Regions from separate parts of the Alteromonas sp. genome, predicted to be linked through region 1. Evidence: predicted binding sites of a transcription regulator. Region 1 holds the regulator's gene; the other holds the start of a gene.
The links. Region 1 encodes LexA, which represses DNA repair genes until DNA is damaged. Its sites were predicted from a motif close to TACTGTATNNNNATACAGTA; they were not measured.
Positions count from the first base shown of each region.

Region 2: the regulator LexA is predicted to act here: its motif matches at 6,526-6,545, upstream of AC4PME_RS11655 (S24 family peptidase).

Region 1 is NZ_CFHOXV010000005.1:89,625-97,510, forward strand. It holds gene AC4PME_RS05400 (AEC family transporter) at 1-448, opposite strand, end outside; gene AC4PME_RS05405 (LysR family transcriptional regulator) at 551-1,420, shown strand; gene lexA (transcriptional repressor LexA) at 1,505-2,131, shown strand; gene AC4PME_RS05415 (serine hydrolase domain-containing protein) at 2,233-3,372, opposite strand; gene AC4PME_RS05420 (YceI family protein) at 3,482-4,054, opposite strand; gene coxB (cytochrome c oxidase subunit II) at 4,463-5,548, shown strand; gene ctaD (cytochrome c oxidase subunit I) at 5,558-7,180, shown strand; gene AC4PME_RS05435 (cytochrome c oxidase assembly protein) at 7,190-7,780, shown strand; gene AC4PME_RS05440 (cytochrome c oxidase subunit 3) at 7,802-7,886, shown strand, end outside.
Region 2 is NZ_CFHOXV010000018.1:52,062-59,947, reverse strand. It holds gene AC4PME_RS11675 (LysR family transcriptional regulator) at 1-27, shown strand, start outside; gene AC4PME_RS11670 (hybrid sensor histidine kinase/response regulator transcription factor) at 56-3,970, opposite strand; gene AC4PME_RS11665 (HAD family hydrolase) at 4,247-4,756, opposite strand; gene AC4PME_RS11660 (Y-family DNA polymerase) at 4,841-6,097, opposite strand; gene AC4PME_RS11655 (S24 family peptidase) at 6,085-6,501, opposite strand; gene AC4PME_RS11650 (YebG family protein) at 6,602-6,895, shown strand; gene AC4PME_RS11645 (methyl-accepting chemotaxis protein) at 6,903-7,886, opposite strand, start outside.

The DNA of each region.
Region 1 (7,886 bases):
TGAGATCAATCTCAATCAGCACAATGGCAACAGCAAATAAAACACAAACGGTGATGATTGTCGCAATGAGCACTGGCGTCTGCGTTTCGCTTCCTGCTACCGCCATGAGCAAGGGAAAGCCCATAAATCCGGTATTGGCGTAACTGGTGTTTAGCCCGTCTATTGCACTCTCTGATAACGACATATTACGTTTCTTTTGTACTGCGACAGTAAGCGTAAAAATGACAAACACGGCGAGGGTGAAGCTCAAAACAAAACCCGGTTGCCAGAGAGACGCAATGGCAGACGTTGCTGTGATGTCAAAAAGCAGCGCAGGCAACGCCAGCCAGACAACAAATTTATTGAGTTGTGTAGTGGCAGAGTCGTTCAGCAAATCCCTTTTGCGTAAATACCAGCCAAGGAATATGAGGGCAAATATGGGGAATATGAGCGTGAAAACAGACAACATGAAATGACAGGTGATCAGGGAACCGGCGGTCAGATTACCTTTAGTCTTATCATTCAATCCAATATAGAATTGAGTTAATTCTGATACAAGTATTGAATCGTAATGGATATAAAACCCTTAAGATATTTTATTGCGGTAGCAGAAACCGGTCATGTGGGTCGGGCTGCGCAGCGGCTAAACATCACTCAGCCACCTCTCAGCCGACAGATCGCACTGCTGGAAGAAGAGCTGGGTACGGCATTGTTCAGCCGTCACCCGAAAGGCGTGAGCCTGACTGCCGCAGGAGAGCAGTTTTACCGCGACAGCAAAACCATATTGCAATCGGTCAGCAAAGCTGCGGAACGGGCGAGAGCGACCGGTGCCGGAAAGTCGGGAAGCTTGTCTGTGGGATTCATGATGCATGCGGCTTATAACATTGTGCCTGAACTGGCCAGACAGTTTATGTCCCGCTATCCCGCTGTGTCCTTTCATATTCAGGAAGTTATTCCCTTTGAGTTAATTAACGGCGTTACTTCTGCGCAGTTTGATGCCGCCATCATGTTAAAGCCGGCGACCTCCCGCGGACTGGAAATGCTGTCTTTGCGCACTGAAGCACTCTGTCTGGCAGTGCACAAACACCACCGGCTGGCCGTGGCAAAAAAAGTCTGCGCAGAGGATTTAGTTGACGAAAAATTCATTGTTACGCCCCACAATGTGGCGCCGGAGCTGCGTAACACCATTGAACAGTACTGTGCTGGAGCGAACTTTGTGCCCCGTGTGGTGTTAGAAACCCAGTTACAGCAAACCATCGTGTCGCTGGTGGCCAGTGAAGTAGGGATTGCGCTTGTGCCTGAACCGTTGAAGCAGGTGTGTCCGCCGGATGTGGTTCTGCTGCCGCTGAACAGAGCGCCGGTGGTGGAATATGTGCTGGTATGGCAGCAGGACAACAGCAACCCGGCGCTGGCACGATTTATTGAGTGCGCCACGGAATAACCGTAATAATTTCGCCGGCAGCTCTTGTCAAACCAGCGCAACTGTATATACTCACAGGAACTGTATAGAAAAACAGGGCTGTTTATGCGTCCACTTACTCCAAGACAAACGGAAGTTCTCGAACTGATCAAAACCACCATGCTGGAAACCGGCATGCCGCCCACCCGTGCGGAAATTGCGAAGCAATTAGGGTTTAAATCAGCTAATGCAGCAGAAGAGCATTTAAAGGCGCTGGCCCGTAAAGGTGTAATCGAAATTCTGGCGGGTACCTCACGGGGTATAAAGCTGAATATTCCGCTGGAAGCAGAAAACGATGAAGACGCAGGCTTACCGTTAATCGGCCGTGTTGCGGCAGGTGAACCTATTCTGGCGCAGGAACATGTGGAAATGCATTACAAGGTCGATCCTGATCTGTTCCACCCCCGTGCGGATTTCCTGTTACGTGTAAACGGTATGAGTATGAAAGATATCGGTATTCTGGATGGTGATCTACTTGCCGTTCACCGTACTACTGACGTGCACAATGGGCAGGTAGTTGTTGCCAGGGTTGATGAGGATGTCACGGTAAAACGTCTGGAAAAACGCGGCCGCGAAGTATGGCTGCATGCAGAAAATGAAGAATTCGATACCATCAAGGTGGATCTTGCTGCTGAACCATTCAACATTGAAGGTCTGGCTGTAGGTGTTATCCGCAATGCTGACTGGATGTAAGTCTTTTCGCTAAGCGCGGTGCAATAACTATTGTGTGCGCTGGCCACAGCACTGAAAATTGGAAGGGCGATGATGTGAACCATCATCGCCCTTTTTCTTTACTATTGGCTGGTATGTGCAAAGTGCAGTGTCTTCAGCGCCAGCAGAAAAACATCAGCATTGTCTTCACCACTGACATTTTTTACTACAGTAACCGCTGTTTTATGTTCACGGCAAAGAATGGTCATTGTAATGCCGCCCATACTGCCACCTGAGTGCATCACAGCATCAGGAATATCGTCCATCAAAGCCAGCGCGCTGGCATTGTCTTTATACGCTTTACGTTGTTTGTAATCACCAAATCCGGTTTTCCAGCCTATGCCGAAGCCCACGGTTTCACCATTATTGAGCCTGGCTGGAGTAAACATGGCGCGGGTAGTCTCTGGTTTCAGGTAATCGCTTGCAACATGGGCTACAGCAAACCGGACAATATCTGACGGCGTAGAAATAAAACCGCCGCCGGCCCATTTATAGCTGTGATCCGTTTGTGGCGCATTAATCAGCTCACCTTCGTGTACGGTGTAAGGTCTCGCCCGGTGATCGATGATGGTGTACTGGTCGTCAAATACCGTGTTGTCCAGTTTCAGCGGCGCAAACACTTCTTCGTTAATGATGGCGCGGAAATTCCTGGACGGGTCAGCCCCTTCCATTGCGGCACTGACCAGTGTCCAGGCAAACGTTGAATAACGGTGATCTGTGCCGGGTGCAAACAGCAGAGGATCATCTTTAAACATTGCCAGTGCACTGTCGATATCCGGATAACTTTCATTCAGAAGAAATTCATTGGCCCCTTCTTTGTAGTGCCTGATACCGGCTGTATGTGAGGTAAGCTGGCGCAAAGTAATGACCGGTTTATCAGCAGGCCATGCGCTGACGTATTCAGTGACCGGTTTATCCAGGTCAATGTTGCCCGCTTCCGCAAGACGCATTAATCCGGCGGTGGCGATGAGTTTAGAGACACTGCCGATACGCACCTTGTGATCTGTCGTCATAGGTACATGATTTTCAACGTCGGCAAAACCGTAGCCTTTAGCCATCAGCATGCCCTTATCGTTACCGAGCGCCATGGTTATACCCGGCACTGTGTCACGACTTACCGCTTCTTCAAACAGAGCGTTAATAGCGCCGGAAGGAAGATCTTTGGCAAAAACAGAGGGTGTTAAAAATAACAGAAAAGAGGAGAAAACTGCGCGGCGCAACATAGAAGCAATCCCTGACAATAAAAACAATCAGACTACCGCAGTTAACAGGCCGCTACCAATAAAAAAGCCCGCTTGCGCGGGCCGGGCATCCGGACGGTGATGCGAAAACTTATTTAGCTTGTGCTTCTGTGGTGATGTGTAACGTCACTTCGTCACTTACATTCGGTACGTACATATCAATCCCGAAGTCAGAACGCTTGATGGTGGTCATTGCATCAAAACCAATCGCTTCTTTCTGTGTCATCGGGTGTACACCTGAACCATTCAGAGTGACATCCATAGTGACGGACTTAGTCACACCTTTGATCGTCAGATCGCCGGTCACTTCCATCGTCTTATCACCTGTCATTTCAACATCTGTGCTGGTAAATGTTGCAGAAGGAAACTTCGCTGCATTGAACCAGTCAGCACCGACAAATTCTTCGTTCAGTTTTTTAACAAATGAATCAATGGTATCAATTTTCACAGACACATCGATTTTGCTGTCTTCCGGCGCGTCTTTGTCAAACACGATGGTGCCTTCAGCGCCGTTGATAGCGGCTGTCGGGTTAGAGAATCCGAAGTGATTCCATGAAGCGATAACGCTGGTGTGAGTAGGATCAATCTGGTAGCTGACAGGCGCCGCGAATGCGCCTGCACTGATTAAACCTGAAACTAATACTGCCGGGATAAATTTATTCATTACACATTCCTTTCATAACGTTGATGTCACAAGTGTGAGGACGATTTACTTACCTATAATACGGCGTTCCTGAAATACGGATGTGTCGAAGATCTGAACGAAACATTCGAAATATCAGAATGAAGTGCTCTGACCCTGTTTCTGAGGCTACCCCGGCCATTTATTTTTTCAGAAAGACTAGACACAAGATGAAATCTGTTTAATTCTTATACCGTTGTTAACGAAAAAATAACAAAAAAAAGATAAAAATTAACAGGCGGCTAGCCTGATACGACAGGGTCCTGTGAGCAGGGTATTACACAAGATCCTCCATCACGGAGGTGTTGAGTGAAGAAACTCGTATGTAACGCAATGATGGTTTGGGGGTTAGCGATGTCTGTTATTCCGGCATCGCTGCAAGCAGAAACCATGGCAACATCAGACCGGGCAGGTGAAATCAACCTGAGACAAGGTGTCACAGACATCAGTGGACAGGTTTACGACCTGCATATGCTGATGTTCTCAATTTGTGTGGCCATCGCCGTGGTGGTGTTCGGTGTGATGTTTTACTCCATGTTCAAGCACCGTAAATCCCGGGGCGCCAAACCGGCGCACTTCCACGAAAACGTGAAAGTAGAAATCGCCTGGACAGTCATTCCTTTCCTGATCCTGATTTTTATGGCCGTCCCGGCAGCACAAACCCTCATCGCGATGGAAGATGCCAGTGAACCTGAAATGACGGTTCTTGTCACCGGTTCCCAGTGGAAATGGCATTACAAGTACATGGACAGCGATGTGTCCTTTTACTCCATCATGGCTACACAGCGTGAGCAGATTGAGAACAAATTCGAAAAAGGGGAAAACTACCTGCTTGAGGTAGATCGTCCTCTGGTCATTCCTACCGGACAAAAAGTCCGCTTCCTGATCACCTCTGACGACGTTATCCATTCCTGGTGGGTGCCCGATTTCGCAGTGAAGAAAGATGCTAACCCTGGCTTCATCAATGAGGCGTGGACCAAAGTGAATGAGCCCGGTATTTACCGTGGACAGTGCGCTGAACTGTGCGGGAAGGATCATGGTTTCATGCCGGTAGTGGTGATTGCGAAGAGCCCGGATGAATATAAAACCTGGATGACAGAGCAGGAAGCCATTGTGAAACAGGCGAAAGAAGAAGAACAGCGTCTGCTGGCCATGAACATGAGCAAAGAAGAGCTGATGAGTACCGGCGAGAAAGTGTACAACGCGACATGCGCAGCCTGCCACATGCCTAACGGTCAGGGGTTGCCGGGCGTTTTCCCTGCACTTAAAGGCAGTCAGATGGTATTGGAGGATCAGAAAGCGCACATCGATATTGTGCTTAACGGTAAAGCAGGCACGGCCATGCAGGCGTTTGGCAAGATGCTGTCCCTGAAAGATATCGCCGCCGTGATTACCTACGAGCGGAATGCCTGGGGAAATAACACCGGCGATGTGATCCAGCCTAAAGACGTTAATGCAGTAGCAACCGGTAAATAGGAGCGTGCGATGAGTAAAGCAACTGAAACTATGACGCCGGAGCACACTGCGGCACATGATGAACATCACGATGATCACCACGGACACGGCGCACCGGCAGGCCTGATGCGCTGGGTGCTGACAACTAACCACAAAGATATCGGTACGTTATATCTGTGGTTCGCCTTCATCATGTTTCTTACCGGCGGCGCGATGGCGATGGTGATCCGCGCCGAACTGTTCCAGCCCGGTTTACAAATCGTAGACCCGAATTTCTTTAATCAGATGACCACAGTGCACGGCCTGATAATGGTATTCGGTGCTGTCATGCCGGCGTTTACCGGTCTGGCTAACTGGCTGATCCCCATGATGATCGGCGCACCGGATATGGCATTACCGAGAATGAACAACTGGAGCTTCTGGATCCTGCCGTTTGCATTTTCCATGCTGTTAGGTTCACTGTTCATGGAAGGTGGTGGCCCGGCTTTCGGCTGGACCTTCTATGCGCCGCTGTCGACGACATACAGCAGCGACAGTACCGCGCTGTTTGTGTTCTCAGTCCATATTATGGGGATTTCTTCCATCATGGGCGCAATCAACGTAATCGTGACTATCTTTAATATGCGTGCGCCGGGTATGACATGGATGAAAATGCCGCTGTTCGTCTGGACCTGGCTTATTACTGCATTCCTGCTGATTGCTGTAATGCCTGTACTGGCCGGTGCAGTGACCATGGTGCTTACCGACAAATTCTTCGGGACAAGTTTCTTTGATGCTGCCGGCGGCGGTGACCCGGTTATGTTCCAGCATATTTTCTGGTTCTTCGGACACCCTGAAGTCTACATCATGATATTACCGGCTTTTGGCATTATCTCGCAGATTGTGCCGACCTTCGCCCGCAAGCGCCTGTTCGGCTATGCCTCCATGGTGTACGCCACAGCCTCCATCGCCCTGCTCTCATTCATCGTCTGGGCTCACCATATGTTTACCACGGGTATGCCGGTGTTTGCTGAAATGTTCTTTATGTTCGCCACCATGCTGATCTCCGTACCCACCGGCGTGAAAGTGTTTAACTGGGTGGCCACCATGTGGCGGGGTTCCATGACCTTTGAGATCCCCATGTTATTTGCTCTGGCATTCATTGTGCTGTTCACCATCGGTGGCTTGTCCGGATTGATGCTGGCCATTACACCTGTGGATTTTCAGTACCACGATACCTACTTTGTCGTGGCTCATTTCCATTATGTTCTGGTGACCGGCGCGGTGTTTTCTATTATGGCGGCGGTGTATTACTGGCTGCCTAAATGGACCGGTAAGATGTTTGATATCACGCTGGCCAAGTGGCATTTCTGGTGCTCACTGATTTCCGTGAATGTGTTGTTCTTCCCTATGCATTTTGTGGGGCTGGCGGGTATGCCACGGCGGATCCCTGATTACTCACTGCAATTTGCTGATTACAACCAGTGGATCAGTATCGGCGGGTTTGCTTTCGGGTTATCCCAGCTGATTTTCCTGGTACTGCTCATTAAAGCCTGCAAAAAGCAGGGCGAACCGGTTACGTCACAGGTGTGGGAAGGTGCAGAAGGTCTGGAGTGGGAAATTCCCTCTCCTGCTCCTTACCACACGTTTGAAACGCCTCCGGTTGTGAAGTGAGTTACCAAAATGGACAACCGCGCAGCCGGTAACCGCACCCTTACCCTGCGACTGCTTGTGGTCGTAGCGGGTATGTTTGGCTTCGGTTTCGCCCTGGTGCCTTTGTATGACGTGTTCTGTGATATCACCGGAATCAACGGAAAAACGGCTAACCGGGCCGCAGTGTGGCAGGGCAAAGATATTGATACCAGCCGCACTGTGACCGTGGAATTTATTACCCGCACAAACAGCGGCATGCCCTGGGAATTTCGTGCAGAAACACAGCGTGTGAAGGTGCACCCCGGAGAAGTGAATACCGTGGCGTTTTACGTCAGAAACCCGGCTGCCAGTAACATCATTGCTCAGGCAATTCCCTCTGTCAGTCCGGGACAGGCGGCCCTCTATCTGAATAAAACCGAGTGCTTTTGCTTTAACCAGCAGCCCTTACAGGCTGGTCAGGAAGCGTGGATGCCTATGTCGTTCTACGTGGATGCCGGGCTGCCGGAAGATATTACCTATTTTACCTTGCAATACACACTGTACGACGTGACCGCCAGGGCCGGCGATCTGAGCGGCAGTGATAACCCTTATTTACGACAGCCTGTAAGCGGCAGCCGCTGACAGGCCGGAAGGAGAGTAGCCATGCAACAAGAATATCAACGGTATTATGTGCCTGCACAAAGTCCCTGGCCCATTGTCGGGGCGGTAGCCTTATTTCTGATTGCGG
Region 2 (7,886 bases), on a different contig from region 1:
ATAGCTGAACCGGGGAAAGAGCGATAAAAGGCCGGACGGAAAACTTACCCCGCTTCTACGCCTTTCGTTTGAAGTGATAGTGCTCTTTTTGATATTTCGACGGCGTTGTTTGGTAAACATCTTTGAAAGCCCTGCTGAAATGGGAAGGTGAAGCAAATCCCGTATCGTAGGAAATCTGGGTAATTTGCATCCCCTCTTCCAGCATGCCTCTGGCCTTTTCAAGTCTGAATTCTCTGATCACGGCATTGAATGGCTTGTCAAAAGACGACTGGAACAAGCGCTGAAGATGCCTGTCACTGACCGCCATCATTTCCGCGAACACAGGTTTTGTGAAATCTTCATCGCCGTAATGTTTTTCCATTAATTCCAGTGCTTTAAAATAGAATCGCTGTCCCTGCTCATTTTCAAATTCGGGTAATTCGTCCTCTGGTTCCTCTGTGACATGTTCAGTCACCTCCGGCTCCACAGGTTGGTAGCGTTCAAATAAATTACTTATTCTGGATAGCAACAGCGGTTTCTCAACCGGCTTGGTCATATAGCTGTCGGCACCGGCTTCAAGTGCCAGCCGTATACTTTTAGGATCGCCAAAGGCAGACATGAAAATTAGCGGCACTTTCGCCAGAGAGTCATCTCTGCGCAGGGCTTTTGCGAAAGCCAGACCATCCATATCCGGCATTTTATAGTCAGTCAGAACAAGGTCAGGCTTTGCTCTGGCAACGATATCCAACGCTTCCTTACCATTCGATGCCATCAGACAGCGATAAACACCTCCCAGCAGGTCACGGATATAGGTGCGCAATTCCTCGTTATCATCCACTACCAGAATGACTTTTCCTTCACCTGCCAGTTCACGATCGATGTTGTAATGACGTGCCGGGTTTTCTTTCACTTCCTTCGCCATGGCCTGCGACTTTGTTGTTGATCCTGTCATAGGCAAAAATACGGTAAAACAGGAACCGGCTCCGGGCTCAGATTCCACTTTAATATGCCCGCCGTTAGCAATAACAAGTTCCTTCACCAGCGCCAGCCCCACTCCTGTGCCTTCGGCTTCATTTTCCAGGCGGGTGTAACGTTCGAAAATTTTATCCACCTGCTCTTCAGTCATGCCGGCTCCGTTGTCACTGACTTCGATGACCAGTTGCAACTGCCGTTGTTTTACCGACACTCCGATTTTTCCGCCTTCAGGTGTATATTTCACTGCGTTGGAGACCAGGTTACTGAGAATTTTTTCGAGACTGTCAGTGAATAACGTAATTCGCTTCTGGCCAGAGCACTGCCATGTTAACTGGTGTTTCTTCAGCGCCGCGTATGCTTTTAAGTCAAACATGATGCGGGGCATATCATGATCCAGCTCATAATGCTGGGGAGGCAGGGTCTTGATGTATTCCAGTTTTTCCAGTTCCAGCATCTGGTCAACCAGCACACTGATCCGGTCTGCATTTCGCGTAGCGAGCTCAATCCGCTCCACCGTTTTGTCTGAATCCGGCGCTTCCAGCACTTCCTTCAAAGGCCCGAGTATAAGCGTGAGTGGTGTACGGATTTCGTGTGACAAATTCGCCATTGCACGTTGTTTATTCCGCAGCATCCGCTGCATAAACTGGTTGGTATCCTGAATGATACTATTTTTCTCTTCTACCAGCGTTGTAAGCATAGCCCCCTGTTCATCAACCCGTTTCAAATAGCTTCTGTAAGCGAGATAAATACCAATAATAACTATCACCAGATAGACCATCATTGCCTGCCACGTGCGCCACCACGGTGGAAGTACGTTCAATGGGATAGTAGTAACAGGCTGCTCTACATGGCTTCTGGGGTCGTGGATGCGGATCTTCAGCGAGTAACTATCAACAGGAAGCTCGCTTAAAGTGATTATTCTTTCTTCCGGAGCTAATTTGATCCAGTCGGAATCTCTGCCAGTCAATTTGTATTCGTAGCTAAGCAAACCTCTGGCAACATAATTTGTCGCAGGAAGACCAATTGTAAAACTGTCTTCTACAGTGGAGATCCCCTTTTCGCTACCTGGGGTTTCCACAGAACTATCAGCAATTTCAATTTTTATCTTTGATGTATCGATGTTGTGCTTTTTCTGACTGAGTTGCTTCAGATTTTCCAAAAAGCTATTTTTTTCAAGCAAATTACTTTGCTTGTCACCCCTTACTAAGATGAAGTTCTTCGTTACCTCGATTCCGTCAAACTGAAAGTCTGAATCGGTAATTCCAAAGCTCTTTCCTACAAAAATGTTTTCTCCATGCTCTTTACCAATAGCGAATAATCCGTTGTTTGCAGCTACAAGCCAGTATTTATCTAGGGAAACAACATCACGAATGAATCCGGGGCCGGAATTTTTCATCCCAGCGTCACCTGACATTAAATCTTTAAAGAGGAATCCGTTACCTGATGTACCGATTAGTAAACTTTCATTATCAGAATAAATAGATGTATATACCTGATATTGGTGAGATATTCCGAAGTCAATTTGCTTTATCCCGGAGTTACCTGCAATCTCGAAAATCCCCACTCCGTCGACGGTCAGGATTAAAGAATCATTTGTCGTTCTTCGTATATTTGAAATGAAATAAGGTAATACTTCTTTGTAGCCATGGCTGAGATTAAGCAACTTGTTCCCTTCTGAATCCTGAACCAGCGCGTAGATTATCCCGCCTACCTCAAATGCCTCTAAAACACTCTTAAAAACTACTTCGTCGATTTTTCCTGATATGCCTGAAGGAGAATAGTTTTCGTTTACTTTTACGTCTAACGGGTAAAGGTTAAACTCTTCATCAAACAGATTTACAGCCTCATGCCCATAGAGCACCCTTCTCCCTTCAACCTGGAAAATAGTATTCTCCATTTCGCTATCTTCCGAAATGTTCGTAACAGCAACTTGAGAATTATTTCTTGAAAGCAGAGTATCTGAATTAGCCATGGATTCTACAGACATTACCTCCTGCCCGGTGAATGGCAGGTTCGTAGCGGAGATGGATTTGATTAAATCAGAAAGGACAACCAGGCCATGGGTTGTATCAACTGCAAATAAATTCCCATATCTGTCTTCAGCCATATCTGTGACTATAAGAAGCTCATTTTCAGCTTGCAAAAATTCGTGTGCTATCAGTTGTTCCTGTTTCGAATCCAGATAATATAAATTTTCTGCTGCCACCCATACCTTCTCATTCTTATCGATGAAAATTGAACGGACTGGTTGTGAATCCTCGTCGGAAATATTTTTGGAACTGACTAATCTCACACCTTTTGTCATCTTATTAAAAATAAGCACACCACTATCTGCGCCAATGTACAGGTGTTCTTCGTCAATGGTCAGTGTATGCAGTTTTTGAGAAGGCTCGATTGAGAGATTAAACTGTGCCCACGATTCGCTAGCAAAAGAATAGAAAAAAAGTCCTTCATCTCTGTCAATCCACCATATTCCGTCTGATGAATCGTCCACTGCCAAATCAACGACCTGGTCACCAATGACAATTCCTTTACCCCTTAAATTTGAACTCTCCTGCATTGTCGCAATATTATAAATGTGGATGTTAGAGAGTGTACTAACGATGATTTTGTCGCGGCCGATATCTGTTTTCCAAAAACCTCTGTTCTTAATACCTGATGTGTTAACAGGCCTTACTTCGTTGCTACTTGTATCCATTAAGTACAAGCCATTTCCATAAACACTTATGAGCAAATAGCGATTATTCAGGCGGTCGATATCAGTCACCCATGTCGATATCCCTGCACTATTTTTTGCCTTTGAGAATTTTAATAATTCTCCGGCCCTTATATCCATTAACCCATTCTCACCGCCGGTCCAGATACCGTCTTCCGATACGATTATCGCAGAGGGAATACCTATGGTCAGGTCAGGAGATTCGTAGGAATAGTCAAGTTCAGACTGGAAACCGGAGGCAATTACACCTAATGAGACATTTAATATACAAAATAGGACAAATAAACCAAAAAACTTCATTTTGGACACTCCATGACCTTTTAAGACAATCCATTGCTCTGGAAAACGAGATAATCATCACGCTTTTAATGAGTTCTTATTTATATTAATCATAAACATGGAGAAGATTACAATGGAAATATTGTATAAAATTAACGCATCGGATGAGTTGGGTAATGCCGATATTTTAGAGTTTATCAGTGGAGGAACGTTACCTGAGACAAATACAATGGAGCAGACTTCGGCCGTAGTGCCAAAGGCTCCGCCTAAGTTACCTGTTTATCCTTCAAGTTTAGATTAAACCAACAACCACTGCATGCCCGCATTTTCTGCGGCCTGCTGATCGTAGATATAGTCTCCCACATAAAGGATATGTGCGGGGGCTATTTGCCATTGTCCGGCAATCATAAGTAGTGCCGTGGGATCGGGCTTGGCAGGGGCGCATTCGCGGGTGAGCACGGTTGAAATGGGGATTTGGTTATTGCTGATTTTAAGCGCTGTGGCCTGTTTGCAGTTGCGGGTAACAATGGCAACGGGCAGATCTGCTTTGATGACGGCATCTACCATGGATTTTCCTGCCGGCAGCCATTTCGCATTCTCAGCATCGGCCATTTCATGATCCAGAATAACCTGATGTGCCGATGCTCTTGAGGTTTCATCAGGCAGGTTATCGATAAAGGTAAGGATATCTTCGCCGGCAGGGCAACCTATTTCCCGGCGCATTTGAGAAAAGTCGAGGACAGACTCCACCAGCGTACCGTCTAAATCAAATATCACTCCGCTGACATTCGTCAAATCTAACTTCATCTCTGTTCTCTCCTTTGTTGCCCGGCATCTGCTGCATCTCTAGTGTAACGAACCATGTCGCTTTTGAATCTAACATTTATGTCATCAACACTGACATTGGGGTAAATGCCGCCAGTTAGTTGTGTACTGAGGAGACAAATACGCCCGCTTCATTCGCCAGGGTTGATGGTCACCTTTCGCCGCGATGCCAATGGTACTGCTGCCGTATTTTCTGTTAATGGCGTCCATGCATGCCATCAGCTTTGTATTCCCTTCGCTTTGTGCGAACAAATCCGGCTGCTTTACATCTTCATCCTGAATTTCAATTGCTCCCACGCCGCACTTATGAAACAACACGCCTTCTTTATATAATGTATCAGCTGCATTACCGGCGGCTTCTGACAGCATTCGCGTGTCAGCGGTGGCAATAGCAAAACGGTGCTGTACAGCTTTATGATAATGCCCGCTGGCAGCGAAAGGGTTCGCATGGGCAAACAGGGTGAGTGTTTTCACGGTACAATTTTGCTTCCTGAGCTTTTCAGCTACCCGCTCAGCATGCCAGCAAAGTGCCTGCCGTAAACTCTGATGGTCCGTAACCGGATGGCCAAAAGCGCGGGTAGCATAGATTTGCTGTTTTTTAGGACGATGACTTTCCCATTCGATGCAGGTAACACCGTTAAGCTCCCGCACGGTACGTTCAATCTCTACAGAGAATTGCTTGCGGATACTTTTAGGCGCTGCGCAGGCAAGCTCCCACGCAGAGCGCACACCACTGCTTTCCAGCTTTTCCGCAATACGCCGGCCAATCCCCCACACATCCTGCGGCGACATTTCCTGTAAGGTGCGCTGGATCTGTGTCTTTTCAGCAAGCACCGCAATGCCGGATTGATCTCCCAGTCTTTTACCCGCATGGCTGGCTACCTTCGCCAGCGTCGGCGTAAGCCCGAAACCCACTCCTACAGGCAGGCGTAACTGCTGCCAGACAGCACGCCTGATAGTTTCACCGTAGGCGTGCCATCCTTCCGGCGGTTGCCAGTTATCAAAATACAAAAAGCACTCGTCGATAGAATACACATGCTGGTGAGGCGCAAAACCGCCAACAATATTCATCATCTGGTTGGACAAATAGTCATACAGTTCATAATTAGACGACCTGATCACTGCCCCTTTTTGTTCCAGCAGTTTCTGTACCTTGTAGTACGGGCCGAATTTCTTTACGCCGAGAGCTTTGGCCTTATCGCACAACGCACAAATGCAGCCATCGTTGTTTGTCAGTACCACCACGGGTTTGTCACGGATAGCGGGGTCAAACACCTTTTCGGCGGACGCATAAAAGCCGTTGGCATCGACTAACGCAAACATTGTCTTAACTGCCTGGTATAGCGATGCATTCTGACAGAACGGACAACAATGCCTTCTTCTTCGAAGGTATCTCCCTCCCCCAACACGTAAGGCTGCTGATGTTTGCCGGGCGATACCAGAACCATAGCTTTGCGATCGAACAGCTTACACACAAACACACCATTCAAATTAGCCACTACTACATCCAGCGAAGTGGGTGCAGCAGCGCGGTCGACAATGAGTAAATCGCCATCGAATATGCCCACGCCGGTCATCGACTCTCCCTGTGCCTGGCCAATAAATGTAGCAGTGGGATGGTCGATAAGCAGCTCGTCGAGATCAAGCCCAAGCTGACGGTATTCGGCAGCCGGGGACTCGAAGCCGGTGATACCAGCCTGTGCAATAACCGGAATAATTCTCAACATAGTACAAAAAACAGTTGCCTCAGATACTGTTTATTTATACAGTAATTATGAATCAGGTTAAAATTAAATTTCATTTTACGTTCGACATCGGAGAACCATCATGGCTATTACAGTGCAATATGTTGTTTCGCATAAAGGGGTAGAAAAGTTGGTCACTACAGACAAGAAGGAAGCTGATCAGTATGACAAAATGCTGGATGCGGCAGACAATCTGGCTGCTTACATCGGTGCGAAAGGTATCAAGCTGGAAGACGACGTGATTGAGAATCTGTCTGTCATGCTGGCAAAGAATAAAGATGCCGTCGGCAAATTGCTCAAAGGCGCTTCTGCTGATGACGTCCTCGACGCCGAATCAGCAGAAGTGGTAAAGCTACAGGCAAACAGTAAGAACTAAAAGCGGGTTACACCACATTCCGCTTATTGGTAAAGCGGGTGATAACCGAGTGAACTTCGTTAACGGTTTTACGCAGACGCTGGCTGGCATCTAAAGATGATTCAGATGCCCGCTGGGTATCTTTGGCACCATCGGCAATTTCTACGACTTGCTGATTGATGTGTTCTGCAACAGAACTTTGCTGCTCTACTGCGGAGGCCATTTCGAAGGTTTGATCTGCAATAACACTCACGGCCTGATTAATATCTGCCAGTGTTTTACGGGTATCTTCGACAATGGCCGTGCCCTGCTCGGCTGACGCCATACCGTCATTGGATACTCTAACAGCACGTTCTGACCGCTCAGCCAGAACATGGATAATATTATGAATTTTATCTGTGGACTCTCTGGTTTTTGACGCCAGTGACCGTACTTCATCAGCGACCACAGCGAAGCCTCGTCCCTGCTCGCCGGCGCGGGCAGCTTCAATGGCAGCGTTCAGTGCCAGCAGATTTGTCTGTTCAGCAATGGTCGATATCAAACTGGCAGCTTCACCAATATCATTCGTGGACTGCGCCAGTTCCTGCACGGTGACCGAAATAGAACTGACCGCTTCTTTCAGTGCCATGATGGCAGATAACGCTTCATCCGCTTTCTGATTACCGGCTTCCACATTTTTAGAAGCAGAGCGGGCGCTGTCTGCATTCATATCAACCCGCTCTGATACGCTTTGAATAGCCTGCGACATCTCGTTAACGGCTGAAGCAATGTTTTGCGTTGCCTCGTTTTGCTGCACGACAGCCGTACTGGTGATTTCGGCCTGCTGATGAGTGGTGTTAGCAATCGTATCCAGCCCCGCGGCAGCATCCTGAATGCGGGCAAGGGCTGTACGGCTGCGCGCAAGCTCGCATCCCAGAACCAGTTTGGCACGTGACCGGTTACCGAAGTCGGCAAAATAGGTTTGCGATACCACCGGATTCGAATAGCTGTCCGGAGAAATATCAATAAGCGC